2 regions of the Azospira sp. MPR-LB4 genome follow, and region 2 is predicted to be linked to the other one. Evidence: riboswitches for the same ligand, from Rfam matches in the RefSeq annotation. Region 2 holds a riboswitch; the other holds the start of a gene.

Region 1 (7,653 bases), 910 kb from region 2:
CAGGCGCGGGTTGTCCCGGCGCAGGCGGGATGCCAGGGCGGTCCGGTCGGCGTAGGCATGGAGTGAGGGCGGCGCAGCCAGTTGATCCAGCCAGGCCGACAAGCGTTCCGGCGCCTGGGCCGGGACCATGTCATTGATACCGAAACCTTCCAGGGAGACCAGGTGACTGATCCGCTGGGGCCGCAATCCGGCGTACAGGCAGGCCACGTTGCCGCCCATGCTGTGCCCCACCAGGGGCACGGCCTGCCGGGGGAACAGGCTGTCCAGCATGGCATCCAGATCACCCAGGTAATCGGCGAACCAGTAGGGCCCCCGATTTTCCTGGCTGTCGCCGAAGCCCCTCCAGTCCGGTGCCAGCACGGACCACTCCCGACTCAGGGCATCCACCACGAACTGGAAGGAGGCGGCAACGTCCATCCAGCCGTGCAGCAACACCAGGGGCGGCGCCTCGGCAGGCCCCCAGCGGCGCAGGGCCTGGCGACGGCCGCGCAGGGAGAAATATTCGACTCGGCTCGGTTTCATGGCAGGCAAATGAAAAGGGCCGGCACAGGCCGGCCCCGGGTGTGGTGGCGCAGGACTCAGTCGTCGTGCATCTGGGACTGCAGGTAATTGGGCAGGGTCACCTTGGCGATCAGCTCCAGCTGGGTTTCCAGCCAGTCCACATGCTCTTCCTCGCTTTCCAGGATGTCTTCCAGCAGATCCCGGGTGACGTAGTCGGCCACGCCTTCACAGTAGGCAATGGCTTCGCGCAGCAGGGGGATGGCGGCCAGTTCCAGCTTCAGGTCGCACTCCAGCATTTCCTTGGTGTTCTCGCCGATGAACAGCTTGTTCAGCTGCTGCAGGTTGGGCAGGCCTTCGAGGAAGAGAATGCGCTCGATCACCTTGTCGGCATGCTTCATCTCGTCGATGGACTCGTGGTACTCGTGTTCGTTGAGCTTCTTCAGGCCCCAGTTCTTGTACATGCGGGCATGCAGGAAGTACTGGTTGATGGCGGTCAGCTCGTTGGCCAGAATCTTGTTGAGGTACTGAATGACTTTTTTATCGCCCTTCATGGCTGGCTCCTGATTCGTTGGGGAATGGATGCCGGTAGATTAGCACAAGGCACAAAAAAGAAGCCCCCGCGCCGATGTGACGCGAGGGCAAGGGGAAAAAGCGGAACGGACTGCCCGACCGAACCGCAACCCGAGGTTCAACAATGCTTGGCGTTAGCGCATTTGCCGCAGCCCCGGCACTGGCCCAGTTCGTCGCGCAACTGCTGGCGCACTTCCCGGGCGCATTTGCCGCAGCAGGTGCCCACCCCCAGCTCGTCGCGCAGGTCGGCAAGCGTGGAGGCGCCCATGGCTACGGACGCTGAGATCTGGCGATCAGTAACGGCGTGGCAGACACAGACATACATGGCGGGTGCTCCTGAACAGATGGATGGCTAACAAACTAATGAGAATTATTATCACGAACCCATCCAAATGCAAGTGCTTCTCAACAAATATTTATCAACCCATGTAGCAAGCCAACTCCCGGCCCTCCCGGAGGCCCTTGCCGGGCATCCGGGCGACGGCCTGAAATCTAGCATTGGCGCGGTCTGGGAAAACGCCGCTGGCAGCGCCGCCCGGGCTTGTTGTCATGCCCCCTGCCTTTGGGTATAGTCCGCCGCGCAAACGGGAGAGCGCGGCCCGGCTTCCACGGGCTGCCGCCGAAGGCGCAATCCACCATTCGCTAGCCCCGAAATCGCTCAGGCAAAAAGGACCGTTTGCGGCAGAACATCTCTGGAGAGCGGCCCCCGGTCCGGGCGGCCCACCGAAGGGGGCAACGGCCGCTGTTTCTCCATCCTCCGGGTGGAACGAACGGGGACCGCAACACTCTCAGGTTGCAGGACAGAGGGGGCGAGCCGGAAACCAGACCTGTCTGGAATTTTCCGGCTCGCCCCTTTTTCGTTTTCAGAATCGGCTTTCACAGCCCCGCCCAAGGAACTGAAATGACGAAGCAAACCGTCCTCAACAAGGCCCACCGCGCCCTCAATGCCCGCATGGTGGATTTCGGCGGCTGGGACATGCCGGTGAACTACGGCTCCCAGATCGAGGAGCACCATGCCGTGCGCAACGACTGCGGCATGTTCGACGTCTCTCACATGTGCGCCGTGGATGTCACCGGTGCCGACGCCAAGGCCTTCCTCCTGCGCCTCATCGCCAACAACGTGGACAAGCTGAAAGTCCCGGGCAAGGCCCTCTACAGCGCCATGCTCAACGAGGCAGGCGGCGTGGTGGACGATCTCATCGTCTATTACCTCACCGACACCCACTACCGGGTGGTCATCAACGCCGGCACCGCCGACAAGGACCTGGCCTGGATGGATCAGCTCCTGGGTCAGTGGCAGCTGGACGTCTCCGTCATTCCCCTGCGCGAAGGTCCCAAGGCCGTAGCCATGATCGCCGTGCAAGGCCCCCAGGCCAAGGCCAAGGTGTGGCAGGTGCTGCCCGAGGTGAAGGCCGCCACGAAAAACCTGGCCCCCTTCTTCGGCACCCAGATCGGCCAGTTCTTCATTGCCACCACCGGCTACACCGGCGAGGACGGCTTCGAGATCGCCCTCCCCGCTGCCAAGGCCGAGGACTTCTGGAATGCCCTGATCGCCGCCGGCGTGCGCCCCTGCGGCCTGGGCGCCCGGGACACCCTGCGCCTGGAGGCCGGCATGAACCTCTACGGCCAGGATATGGACGAAACCGTCTCCCCCCTGGACGCCGGCCTGGCCTGGACCGTGGACCTCAAGTCCGAGCGGGACTTCGTCGGCAAATCCGCCCTCCTCGCCAACGGCCAGAAGGCCCAGTTCCTCGGCCTCAAGCTGCTGGACAAGGGCGTGTTGCGGGCCCACCAGAAGGTGGTGACGAGCCAGGGCGAGGGTGAAATCACCAGCGGCACCTTCTCCCCCACCCTGGAACAATCCATCGCCCTGGCCCGCCTGCCCCTGGGCGTCGCCATTGGCGACACCGTGCAGGTGGATATCCGCGGCAAGCTGCTCAACGCCCAGGTGGTCAAACCCGTTTTCGCCCGTCACGGCAAGGCCGTGGCCTGATTTATCCCGATTTCAGCAATCAGAATTCACATTCAACTTAAGGAGAGTTCCATGTCCAACGTTCCCGCCGATCTGAAGTACACCAAGAGCCACGAATGGGTTCGCCTCGAAGCCGACGGCAGCGTCACCGTGGGCATCACCGACCACGCCCAGGAAGCCCTGGGCGACCTGGTCTTCATCGAGCTGCCGGAAGTGGGCAAGACCCTGGCCGCCGGCCAGGAAGCCGCCGTGGTGGAATCCGTGAAGGCCGCCGCCGACGTGTACGCCCCCATCGCCGGCAGCGTCACCGCCGTCAACGAGGCCGTGGTGGATGCCCCCGAGACCCTCAACCAGGACGCCTACGCCGCCTGGCTGTTCAAGCTGCAGCCGGCCAACGCCGGCGACCTGGGCGCCCTGCTCGATGCCGCCGCCTACGGTGCCGTGGCCGACAGCGAATAAGCCAACAGACAAGGGAAGGGCAAAGCCCCTTCCCTTTTTTCTTTCCGCCTCCCGAGATTGCCCATGTCCGATACCCTGCCCCAGTCCCTTTCCGCCCTGGAACAGAAGGACGAGTTCATCGCCCGCCACATCGGCCCCTGCGCCAGCGAAATGAGCCAGATGCTGGCCGCCATCGGTGCCGCCAGCCTGGATCAGCTGGTGGATCAGACCGTGCCCGCCGCCATCCGCTTCCCCGCCGACCTGCCCCTGCCCGCCCCCCGGCGCGAGCATGAGGCCCTGGCCGACCTGAAGGCCCTGGCCGGTCGCAATGTGGTGAAAAAGTCCCTCATCGGACAGGGCTATCACGAGACCCTGACGCCCAAGGTGATCCTGCGCAACGTGCTGGAAAACCCGGGCTGGTACACCGCCTACACCCCCTACCAGGCCGAGATCGCCCAGGGCCGCCTGGAAGCCCTGCTCAACTACCAGCAGGTGATCATCGATCTCACCGGTCTGGAACTGGCCAACGCCTCCCTGCTGGACGAGGCCACCGCCGCCGCCGAGGCCATGACCATGGCCCGCCGCGTCTCCAAGTCCGGCTCCAACCGCTTCTTCGTGGATGCAGCCTGCTTCCCCCAGACCATCGACGTGGTCAAGACCCGGGCCGCCTACTTCGGCTTCGAGCTGATCTTCGGGCCGGTGGAAGAAGCCGCCACGGTGGAGGTCTTCGGCGCCCTGCTGCAGTACCCCAACGACAAGGGGGAGGTGCAGGACCTCACCGCCACCATCGCCGCCCTCAAGGCCAAGGGTGCCGTCACCGCCGTGGCCTGCGACCTCATGGCCCTGGTGCTGCTGAAATCCCCCGGTGCCATGGGGGCCGACATGGCCCTGGGTTCTTCCCAGCGCTTTGGCATTCCCATGGGCTTCGGCGGCCCCCATGCCGCCTTCTTCGCCTGCAAGGACGAACACAAGCGCTCCGTGGCCGGCCGCATCATCGGCGTCTCCGTCGATGCCCGGGGCAACAAGGCCCTGCGCATGGCCCTGCAGACCCGGGAACAGCACATCCGCCGGGAGAAGGCCAATTCCAACATCTGTACTTCCCAGGTGCTGCTGGCCAACATGGCCGGCATGTATGCCGTCTATCACGGCCCCGAGGGTCTCAAGACCATCGCCCGCCGCATCCACCGCCTGGCCGCCATCCTGGCCACGGGCCTGGCCAAGGCCGGCATCAAGCAGCTCAACGCCTGCTACTTCGACACCCTGCAGCTGGACCTGGGGGCCAAGGCCCTCACCGTGTACCAGGCCGCCCAGAATGCCGGCTACAACCTGCGTCTGATCGAGGGCGGCCGCCTCGGCATCGCCCTCAATGAAAAGACCACCCGGGAAGACGTGGCCACCCTGCTGCAACTCATCGCTGGCGTGAAAGTCGACATCGAGGCCCTGGACGCCCAGGTGGCCGCCGCCGACCCAGCCCTGCCGGCCGAGCTGCTGCGCACCGACGCCATCCTCAGCCATCCCGTGTTCAACACCCACCACACCGAACACGAGATGCTGCGCTACCTGAAGAAGCTGCAGAACAAGGACCTGGCCCTGGATCACTCCATGATCTCCCTGGGTTCCTGCACCATGAAGCTGAACGCCACCAGCGAGATGATTCCCGTCACCTGGCCCGAGTTCGGCGACATCCACCCCTTCGCGCCCCTGGACCAGGCCCAGGGCTACCTGGAGATGATCGAGCAGTTGGCCGAGTGGCTGAAGACCGTCACCGGTTTCGACGCCGTCTGCATGCAGCCCAACTCCGGCGCCCAGGGCGAATACGCCGGCCTGGTGGCCATCCGCCGCTACCAGGAGGCCAACGGCCAGGGCCAGCGCGACATCTGCCTGATTCCCAAGTCCGCCCACGGCACCAACCCGGCCACCGCCCAGATGGCCGGCCTGCAGGTGGTGGTGGTGGATTGCGACGACAACGGCAACGTGGACGTGGCCGATCTCAAGGCCAAGGCCGAGCAGCACGCCGCCAAGCTCTCCTGCCTGATGCTCACCTACCCTTCCACCCACGGGGTGTTCGAGGAAGCGGTGAAGGATATCTGCGACATCGTGCACGCCAACGGCGGCCAGGTGTACATGGACGGCGCCAACCTCAACGCCCAGGTGGGCCTCACTGCTCCCGGCTTCATCGGCGCCGACGTGTCCCACATGAACCTGCACAAGACCTTCGCCATCCCCCACGGCGGCGGCGGCCCGGGCATGGGCCCCATCGGCCTCAAGGCCCATCTGGCCCCCTACATGGCCGACCACGCGGTGCAGGCCACCGGCCCTGCCGAGCGCAAGCACAAGGGCCAGGGCGCCGTTTCCGCCGCTCCCTTCGGCTCCGCCTCCATCCTGCCCATTTCCTGGATGTACATCGCCATGCTGGGCGGCAAGGGCGTCAAGACCGCCACCCAGGTGGCCATCCTCAACGCCAACTACGTCGCCGCCCGCCTGCAGGAACACTACCCCGTGCTGTACCGGGGCAAGAACGGCCGCGTCGCCCACGAGTGCATCCTGGACATCCGCCCCATCAAGGCGGCCACCGGCATCGCCGAGATCGACATCGCCAAGCGCCTCATGGATTACGGCTTCCACGCCCCCACGGTGAGCTTCCCGGTGGCCGGCACCATCATGGTGGAGCCCACCGAATCCGAATCCAAGGCCGAGCTGGACCGCTTCATCGACGCCCTGATCGCCATCCGCAACGAAATCCGCAAGGTGGAAGCGGGCCAGTGGCCGGCGGACAACAACCCGCTGAAGCACGCCCCCCACACCCAGAAGGATCTGGCCGACGAGGTCTGGAGCCGCCCCTACAGCCGTCAGGAAGCCTGCTATCCCCTGGCCTGGGTGGCTGAGAACAAGTTCTGGCCCAGCGTGAACCGCATCGACGACGTGTACGGCGACCGCAATCTCTTCTGCGCCTGCGCCCCTGTGGAGGACTACCAACATGGCTGATCAGATCCTGGTACTCACCGTCATCGGTGACGACCGCCCCGGCCTGGTGGAGCAGCTATCCACCGCCATCTCCACCCATCAGGGCAACTGGCTGGAATCCTCCATGTCCCGTCTGGCGGGCAAGTTTGCCGGCATCCTCAAGGTCAGCGTACCGGCCGAGCAGGCCCCAGCCCTGCAGCAGGCACTGGCCGGCCTCTCCCTGCTCAAGGTGACGGTAGAAAGCTCCCCCGAAAGCCAGGAAGCCCCCAAGGGCCGCCGCCTGCGCCTTTCCCTGGTGGGCCACGACCGCATTGGCATCGTGCGCGAGGTCTCCCAAGTGCTGGCCCGCCACGGCGTCAATGTGGAGGAGCTGGCCACCCACACCTCCAGTGCCCCCATGTCCGCCGAAATCCTCTTCCACGCCCAGGTCAGCCTGCTGGCCGGGCCGGGACTGGATGTGCGCGGCCTCACCGGCGAGCTGGAACGGCTCTCCAACGATCTCATGGTCGATATTTCCCTGGACGAAAAGCTCAGCGCCTGAGCTTCCCGCCCCCCGTCCCGTTCCCGGGGCGGGGCCACTCCCCGCTTTTTTCCCCACATTTCATTTCGGTCAAAGGCCGATGCCCCGGGCCGGGGCACAATTCCACCTCCATCCCCTTACCCTTCCCCCATGTCCGGTCCCATCGAAGTGCGCATGCCCAAATACCCCGAATGCTGGGAGAGTTGCGGCAACTGCGCCCAGGGCGACGTCTTCGTGCTGGAACTCCTGGTCCAAGCCGGTGACACATTGGCACGGGACGACAACATCCTGACCCTGGAAACCGGCAAGGTGGCCCTGGACATTCCCAGCCCTTACGCCGGCACGGTGCGGGAAGTCTTCGTCTGCGCAGGCGACGTCCTGGCCGAAGGCGCCCTGCTGCTGACCCTGGACCCGTCCTAACCGCCTGATCCTATGGGAGCCCCCATGGCCATCCAGCCCCGACGTCTGCGACTTGCCCATCTGGGGGCCGCCCTGGCCAGCGGCGGGCGCACCTTCGCCCGCAACCCGGGCCCCAGCGCGCTCCTGGCCCTGCCCCTGGCCGTCGTCGGCGTACTGATCTGGCTGATCCTGGGCCAGGCCGCCGTCGCCCCCCTGGCCCTAGCCGCCAGCGGCGGCTTCATGCTGGTCGGCCCCCTGCTGCTGGTGGGCTATTTCGAACTGGCGGACC
Region 2 (7,653 bases):
GCCAGTTCTTGATGGCGTTGAGCTCCTGCATGTCCTCCAGGCCCTGGATCGACAGGGCCGCGAGCATGAGGATGCCCTGGCCGGCACCGAAAAAGCCGCCGTAGATCGATACGGCGAGCTGAAAGAGGGTTCCGCCGACGCTCCTGCGCCCGGCATCGGGATCGGCCTGGAGGCCCAGGCGGGTCTTGCTCCAGGCCACCAGCTTCGCGACCTGGCCGGAAAAGGCGAAAAGGGCCGTGGCAGTGAGCAGCAGCCAGGGGATGAGCTTGGCGAAGGCGGCGTTGGAGGTGGCCAGCAGCAGCAGGCCGCCGGCGAGGCCGCCGATCAGGGCCACCACCGTGAGCAGAATGACCCAGGACTTGTGCCGCAGCAGCTCCCGCCGGTAGGCCCAGGCGGAAGACAGGCTGGCGGGCCACAGGGCCACGGTATTGCTGGCGTTGGCGGTGACCGGGGGCACCCCGGCGGCGAGCAGGGCGGGGAAGGAGAAGAAGGTGCCGCCGCCGGCCATGGCGTTCATGCCGCCGGCGAGAAAGGCGCCGCCGCCCACCAGGGCAATGGTGAGGAGTTCCATCACTGGTTCTCCCGCACGAAGGCCACCACGTCGGAGAGACGATGGCCGCTGGCCGTGGGGCTGACGTTGAGCTGCTCCGGCGGCTGGCCGGTACGGTTGATCCAGAAGGTGGTGTAGCCGAACCAGGTGGCGGCGCAGGCATCCCAGCTGTTGGCCGAGACGAAGAGGATTTCCCGGGCCGGCAGGTCGAAGGCGTCGGGTCCCAGCTGGTACACCTCCGGGTCCGTCTTGAATTTCTGCACCATCTCGACGGACAGGATGTGGTCGAAGATGCCGCCCATGCCGCTGCTCTTGACGGCGATGTCGAGCATGGCCCGGGTGCCGTTGGAGAGGATGGCCAGGGGCAGGCCCAGGGTCTTCAGTTCCTTGAGGGCCGGCAGGTTTTCCGGGAAGGCGGAGAGGCAGGCGTACTGGCTCATCAGCCGGCCCCGTTCCGTTTCGCCCATGGCCACGCCGATGGCGGCGCCGGCATAGATGAGGGCGTCCTGGGTGACTTCCCAGAAGGGCTTGTAGCGGCCGCTCATGCTGCGGATGCGGCTGTATTCGATCTGCTTGTCGCGCCACAGGGCGGCGAGCGCCACCCCCTTGCCCGGGAAAAGCTGCTCGGCCAGGGCGCCGACGGAATAAACGTCGAACAGCGTTCCGTAGGCGTCGAAGGCGATGGCTTTGATCGGGCAGGGGGCGGTCATTTTTTCTCTGTCGGACTTGGGGTTTGCGGGTCGATCCGGAGATTATGGATCAGCCTACGCATCGCAGTTTATTGTTGCTCGAGGTAAAAGATAAGCTAGGATTGCAGCGAATGATCTTTTACTTTAAGTATGTAATGCCATGGATGCCTTCAAGCAGATCAATGCCTTCGTGAACGTGGCCGCCAAGGGCAGCCTCTCCGCCGCCGCGGCCCAGGAAGGGGTGACCCCGGCCATCATCGGCCGCCGCCTGGACGCCCTGGAGGCTCGCCTGGGGGTGAAGCTGATGGTGCGCACCACGCGCAAGCTGTCCCTCACCTTCGAGGGCAGCGCTTTCCTGGAGGATTGCCAGCGCATCCTCAATGACCTGGCCAATGCCGAAGCCTCGGTCAGCCTGGGCGGGGTCAAGGCCAGCGGCCACCTCAAGGTCTCGGCCCCGGCCGGTTTCGGGCGCAAGCACGTGGCGCCCCTGGTGGCCGACTTCCTTTCCGGCAATCCGGAAGTGACCGTGAACCTGGACCTGACGGACCGCCTGGTGGATCTGGTGAACGAGGCCATCGACCTCTCGGTGCGCATCGGCGAACTGAGCGATTCCAGCCTGGTGAGCCTGAAGCTGGGGGACATGCGGCGGGTGGTGGTGGCCAGCCCCGCCTACCTGGCGCGGCACGGCACGCCCCGGGCCCTGGAGGATCTGGCCGGGCACAACTGCCTGTCCCTCGGCCAGCAGCGGGGCTGGACCTTCCGCCATCCGGAAAAGGAGGGGGAAAGCCTGGTGCTGAAGGTGGCGGGCACCCTGGAGTGCAACGACGGCGCCGTGCTGCACGAATGGGCCCTGGCCGGCTACGGCCTGGCCTGGCGTTCGGTGTGGGAGGTGGGGGAGGATCTGGCGGCGGGCCGGCTGGTGTCCCTGCTGGACGAATGGGCGGCGCCGCCGGTGGGCATCTATGCCGTCTTTCCCCAGCGCCGCCATCTGCCGTTGCGGGTGCGGCTGTTCATCGACTTCCTCAAGAACACCTACGGCAACCCGGGCTACTGGCAGACGCCGGCCTGAGGCGCCGGCGCCTGCCCGGTAGTCCGGGGCAGGCGGGGCCTACAGGGCGGTGGCGATCTTTTCCAGGGATTCCAGGTCCCGCTCGAAATCGCAGATTTCCGCCCCCAGGGCGTCCCGTACCGAGACCATGCCCAGGGGGCGCCCAGCCTGCACCACCGGCATGTGGCGGTAGCCGCCGATGTGCATCAGGTGCAGGGCGTAGGAGAGGGGCTTTTCCGGCGGCACGGCGCGGGGATTGGCGGTCATCACCTCGGACAGCAGGGTGTGCTCCGGGTCCAGCCCCGGGGCCAGGACCCGGTTGAGGGCGTCCCGCTCGGTGAAGATGCCGGTGAGAAAGCCGTGTTCCACCACCAGCAGGGCGCCGACCCTGGCGGCGGCCATGCGCTGGCAGGCCTCCCGCACGGTAAGGTCGGCGGTCGCGGTGACCGGGGTCTGCTGGCTGATGATGTGGGCAATGCTGCGGTGGGGCATGGTGGGTCTCCTCATCGTTGTTGTGGTGGGTCAAGCCCGGCGATGAGGGATGGACCCGGCGGCCCGGGGCCGGTTTCCGGCCATCAAAAGAATGAATCGGCGGGCCCCGGGGATTTCCCGGGGCCGGGCCGGCATCAGTCCCAGCGCTGGCGGTAGGAGAAGGTGGGCAGCTTCCAGCCGCGCCAGATGGCGCAGAGGCGCAGGGCCAGGCCCAGGCCGAAGCTGATCAGGGTGTTGGCCTCCGTGCCCAGGCCCAGGTCCCGCAGCACCAGGTAGAGGCTGCACACGGCCAGGGAGACGCTGGCGTACAGCTCCTGGCGGAACACCACCGGCACCTGGTTGCACAGCACGTCCCGCAGGATGCCGCCGAAGATGCCGGTGATCATGCCGGCCATGATCACCACCACCGGGGCGTAGCCCATGCCCAGGGCCACTTCGCAGCCGATCAGGGAAAAGGCGATGAGGCCCAGGGCGTCCAGCACCAGGAAGACGGTCTTCAGGTGGTGCATGAAGCGGGCGAAGAGAGTGGTCACCAGGCCGGCGGAAATGACCAGGTAGATGTAGGGTGGATGCTGGGTCCAGCCGATGGGGAAGTGGCCCAGCACCATGTCGCGGATGGTGCCGCCGCCCAGGGCGGTGACGAAGGCGATGAAGGCGACGCCGAAGATGTCCATGTTGCGCCGGCCGGCGGCCAGGGCGCCGGACATGGCCTCGGCGGTGATGGCGATGAGGTAGATGGTGATCAGCACGGAACACCTCCCCGCAGAGGCAGGCAGGATGCGACAAAGCAAAGGGAATAGGCCGGCAGGTGCGCCGGTATTGGGGCGTGGCAGGGCATGACGGAAGCGCCTTTACAGATAAGGTCCGGCGGCAGGCCATGCTGAAGACCCTTGCCGGATGCGCCTCTCCCCCTGTCCTTGTACCTGAGAGTTTCGGCCTGCGCCCCACGGCGCCGGCTTAGCCCCTTCGGTGGGCCGCGCCGCGTTGCGGCCGGCCGCTCTCCAGACGGCAAATACGAAACCCGCAGTTCCTGGTGCCTGAGCGATTATGGGAGCTTGCGCCTTCGGCGGAGGCCCGGCGCCGGTTGCGGCATGGGCCCCTCTCTCCTGCGGGAGGGCGGATTATCCGCGCCCGGGGCCGCCTTGGCAATGCCGGGCGGCAGGGCCTGCTATCCGTGATCCGGCGCCCGGTTCCCCCACCTTTTCCCGTGCCACCCATTCCCCCGGGCGGCGGGATTGGCGCACAATGGCCGCCTTTCCCGCCCACTTCGCGGCCGCTGCGGCGGCCTTTGCCACCATGTCCCAGTCCCCCGTTTCCCTGTTGCGCTTTGCCGACCTGCAATGGCCCGACGCTGTCGCTGTTGCTGCCGCTGCCGCTGCGGCGCCGGCAGCGCCGGTGGTGCTGGTGCTCTGCGCCGCCTGGTGCGGCGTCTGCCGGGGCTTCGAGGCCGCCACGGCGGCCGCCGCGGCGGGCCATGAGGGCGCCTGGGCCTGGATCGACATCGAGGATGCGGCGGACGCCCTGCCCAGCCTGGACGTGGAAACCTTTCCCACCCTGGCGGTGATCCGGGGCGGCGAACTGCGCTTCTTCGGTCCCATCCTGCCGGACGGCGCCATCCTGGGCCGTTCCGTCGCCGCCGCCCTGGCCGGTGACGGCCGGCCGGCCCTGCCGCAAGGCTTTTCTGCCGACGAAGGCGAGGAAATCCTGGCCCTGGCCGGCGTCGTGGCGCGTCGCGCTAGCCGCTGATCTAGGCCGGGCGGGCCAGCCGCGGCCACTTCAGCAGGCCGTTGGCCAGGGCCGTGCCCAACAGCACCAGGGAGCCGCCCAGCAGCAGGTGGCCGCCCAGCCTTTCTCCCAGCAGCAACACCCCCCACAGCACGCCGAATACCGGAATGAGGAAGGTCACCGAGAGGGCGCCCAGGGGCCCCACTTCGTGCACCAGCCGGAAATAGAGCTGGTAGGCCCAGGCCGTGCACAACACCGCCAGGCCCAGCAGGGCGCCCCAGGCGGTGGGAGTGGCCGCCGCCGGCAGGCCCTGGGGCGCGGCCAGGGGCAGCACCAGCAGGGCGGCGCAGATCATGCTGCCCTGGGTGGTGGCCAGGGGCGTGATGCCCTGGCCGTGGTGGCGGCTGTACACGCTGGCGAAGGCGTAGGCGGAAGGGGCCAGGGCGGCGGCCAGCATGGGCAGCCAGGCGTCGGGACTGCCGCTGCTCTGCAGCCCGTCCCAGGCCAGCACGGCCACACCCCCCAGGCCCAGCAGCAGGCCGGCCACGGTTACGGCGCGGATGGGCTGGCGCAGCCACAGGGCGCCGATAATGACGGCGAAGAGGGGCGAGGTGGAATTGAGGATGGAGAGCAGGCCGGCCCCCAGGCTCTGGGCGGCATAGGCAAAGAGCAGGAAGGGCAGGGCCGAGTTGCACAGGCCGATGATCAGGTACTGGCGCCAGTGCCGGCGCCACTGCAGGGCCTCGCCGCTCCACCAGGCGAACAGGGTGAGGCTGGCGGCGGCCAGGATGACCCGCACTTCCACCGTCCACACGGTGCCGAAGGCGGGCACGGTGAGGCGCAGGAAGAGGAAGGAGGCGCCCCAGATGGCGGCGAGCAGGAGCAGTCGGGCGAGGCTGGCGGCGTTCATGGCCTGGGGGCGAAGGCGGAAGGAGCCGCCATTCTTGCCTGCAGGCCCGCTTCTGTCATGGGCCTTTTTGTGACGGCACATAAAAAAAGCCGACACCTTGTGGGTGTCGGCCTGTTCCCCAAGCAAGAGGATAAGGGATGATGCAATTCGGATTCCTGATGGCAGCAGACTGATCTGCTGCCGGGCATCCCGACCCTGGCCGGGATGCCCGCGGGTGTTGCTTAGTGGAACTGTTCTTCTTCGGTGGAACCGGTCAGGGCCTTGACGGAGGAGGAGCCGCCCTGGATCACGGTGGTCACGTCGTCGAAGTAGCCGGTGCCCACTTCCTGCTGGTGGGAAACGAAGGTGTAGCCGTCTTCGCGGGCGGCGAATTCGGGCTCCTGCACCATTTCCACGTAGTGCTTCATGCCTTCGCCGCCGGCGTAGGCCTTGGCGAACTTGAAGGTGTTGTACCAATTGACGTGGATGCCGGCCAGGGTGATGAACTGGTACTTGTAGCCCAAGGCGGACAGTTCTTCCTGGAAGGAAGCGATCTGGCTGTCGTTGAGGTTCTTCTTCCAGTTGAAGGACGGGGAGCAGTTGTAGGACAGCAGCTTGCCGGGGCAGGCAGCATGCACGGCCTGGGCGAATTCACGGGCGAAGCCGATGTCGGGCACGCCGGTTTCGCACCACACCAGATCGGCGTAGGGAGCGTAGGCAACGCCGCGGGAGATGGACTGTTCCAGACCGTTCTTGACGCGGAAGAAGCCTTCCTGGGTACGTTCGCCGGTGAGGAAGGGCTTGTCGTTGGCGTCGTAGTCGGAGGTGATCAGGTTGGCAGCTTCGGCATCGGTACGGGCCAGGATCAGGGTCGGCACGCCCATGACGTCAGCGGCGAAACGGGCGGAGATCAGCTTTTCCACGGCTTCGCGGGTCGGCACCAGCACCTTGCCACCCATGTGGCCACACTTCTTGGCGGCAGCCAGCTGGTCTTCGAAGTGCACACCGGCGGCGCCGGCGGCGATCATGTTCTTCATCAGTTCGAAGGCGTTCAGCACGCCGCCGAAACCGGCTTCAGCGTCGGCCACGATGGGCAGGAAGTAGTCGATGAATTCCTTGTCGCCGGGGTTGATGCCGCGGGACCACTGGATTTCGTCAGCACGCTTGAAGGTGTTGTTGATGCGGCGAACCATGGTGGGGACGGAGTCGTAGGCATACAGGGACTGGTCCGGGTACATGGTTTCAGAGGTGTTGCCGTCGGCAGCAACCTGCCAGCCGGACAGATACACGGCTTCCAGGCCGGCCTTGGCCTGTTGCATGGCTTGACCGGCGGTGATGGCGCCGAAAGCATTCACGTAGCCCTTCTTGGCGCCGCCGTTGACCTTTTCCCAGAGGACCTTGGCACCGCGCTGGGCGAAGGTGTACTCGGGCTGCAGGGAGCCGCGCAGACGAACCACGTCAGCAGCGGAATAACCACGCTTGACGCCCTTCCAACGGGGGTTCTCAGCCCAGTCTTTTTCCAGGGCGGCGATTTGCTGTTCGCGAGTGCTCATGTTCGGTTCCTCTATAAATAGCGTTGGCGGAAGATTCGGAGGCCAGTGTCGGGGTGACGTTTCCTGTGCTCCGATGGGAAAAAGTATAGCGCCGATTTTGCACAGCAACACATGTCTTATATAAGACACAAGACAATATTTTTTCCTGTGTTTTTATGGTGTTGCAAATCGCATTCCGCTATATGAAACGATATTCGCGGCAGTGAAATGAATTGGGTGGGCAGTGCGGGATGACTCTGGCTTTCCTGTTCAATGGAATAGGGGAAAACCCGTGGGCATTGTCTGGTCGTGGGAATGGCCGGCCGCCGTAGGGAAAACGGCGGGTGCCCGCGGGCCGCGCAGGCGGGATGGAAGAGGGCGAGGGGACGAGGGCGGGCGGGGCCGTCCCGGCGGACGGCCCCGGCAGGGCGGTGTCGCTTACAGCAGGGGCGTGGCGGAGACGATGACGCCGTCTTCATCCACGTAGATCCATTCCTCCGGCTTAAAGGTGACGCCGCCGAAGGTGACGTCGATGTTCTGGTCGCCGACGCCCTTCTTGATGCTTTTCTGGGGGTGGGTGTCCAGGGCGCGCACCCCCAGGTCGGTACGGTTGATCTCGGCCGAATCCCGGATGCAGCCATACACGACGATGCCTTCCCAGCCGTTCTTCTGGGCCAGCACGGCCAGCTGGTCGCCCACCAGGGCGCAGCGCAGGGAGCCGCCGCCAT

The links. A riboswitch is a leader RNA that binds a small molecule or an ion and turns the genes downstream of it on or off. The one in region 2 is predicted to bind glycine.
Region 1: another riboswitch for glycine. It lies ahead of gcvT (glycine cleavage system aminomethyltransferase GcvT); the one in region 2 lies ahead of AC3QLZ_RS06755 (trimeric intracellular cation channel family protein).

What each region holds. Positions count from the first base shown of each region.
Region 1 is NZ_CM179521.1:564,571-572,223, forward strand. Features, by position in the region: gene AC3QLZ_RS02675 (alpha/beta fold hydrolase) at 1-522, opposite strand, end outside; gene bfr (bacterioferritin) at 579-1,052, opposite strand; gene AC3QLZ_RS02685 (bacterioferritin-associated ferredoxin) at 1,190-1,339, opposite strand; glycine riboswitch at 1,647-1,756, shown strand; gene gcvT (glycine cleavage system aminomethyltransferase GcvT) at 1,973-3,064, shown strand; gene gcvH (glycine cleavage system protein GcvH) at 3,116-3,502, shown strand; gene gcvP (aminomethyl-transferring glycine dehydrogenase) at 3,566-6,466, shown strand; gene AC3QLZ_RS02705 (glycine cleavage system transcriptional repressor) at 6,459-6,986, shown strand; gene AC3QLZ_RS02710 (biotin/lipoyl-containing protein) at 7,116-7,385, shown strand; gene AC3QLZ_RS02715 (DUF2189 domain-containing protein) at 7,410-7,653, shown strand, end outside.
Region 2 is NZ_CM179521.1:1,478,266-1,485,918, reverse strand. Features, by position in the region: gene AC3QLZ_RS06775 (sulfite exporter TauE/SafE family protein) at 1-571, opposite strand, end outside; gene AC3QLZ_RS06770 (haloacid dehalogenase type II) at 571-1,260, opposite strand; gene AC3QLZ_RS06765 (LysR family transcriptional regulator) at 1,400-2,308, shown strand; gene AC3QLZ_RS06760 (CBS domain-containing protein) at 2,348-2,779, opposite strand; gene AC3QLZ_RS06755 (trimeric intracellular cation channel family protein) at 2,914-3,528, opposite strand; glycine riboswitch at 3,794-3,898, opposite strand; gene AC3QLZ_RS06750 (thioredoxin domain-containing protein) at 4,025-4,525, shown strand; gene AC3QLZ_RS06745 (DMT family transporter) at 4,527-5,414, opposite strand; gene aceA (isocitrate lyase) at 5,636-6,946, opposite strand; gene rraA (ribonuclease E activity regulator RraA) at 7,364-7,653, opposite strand, start outside.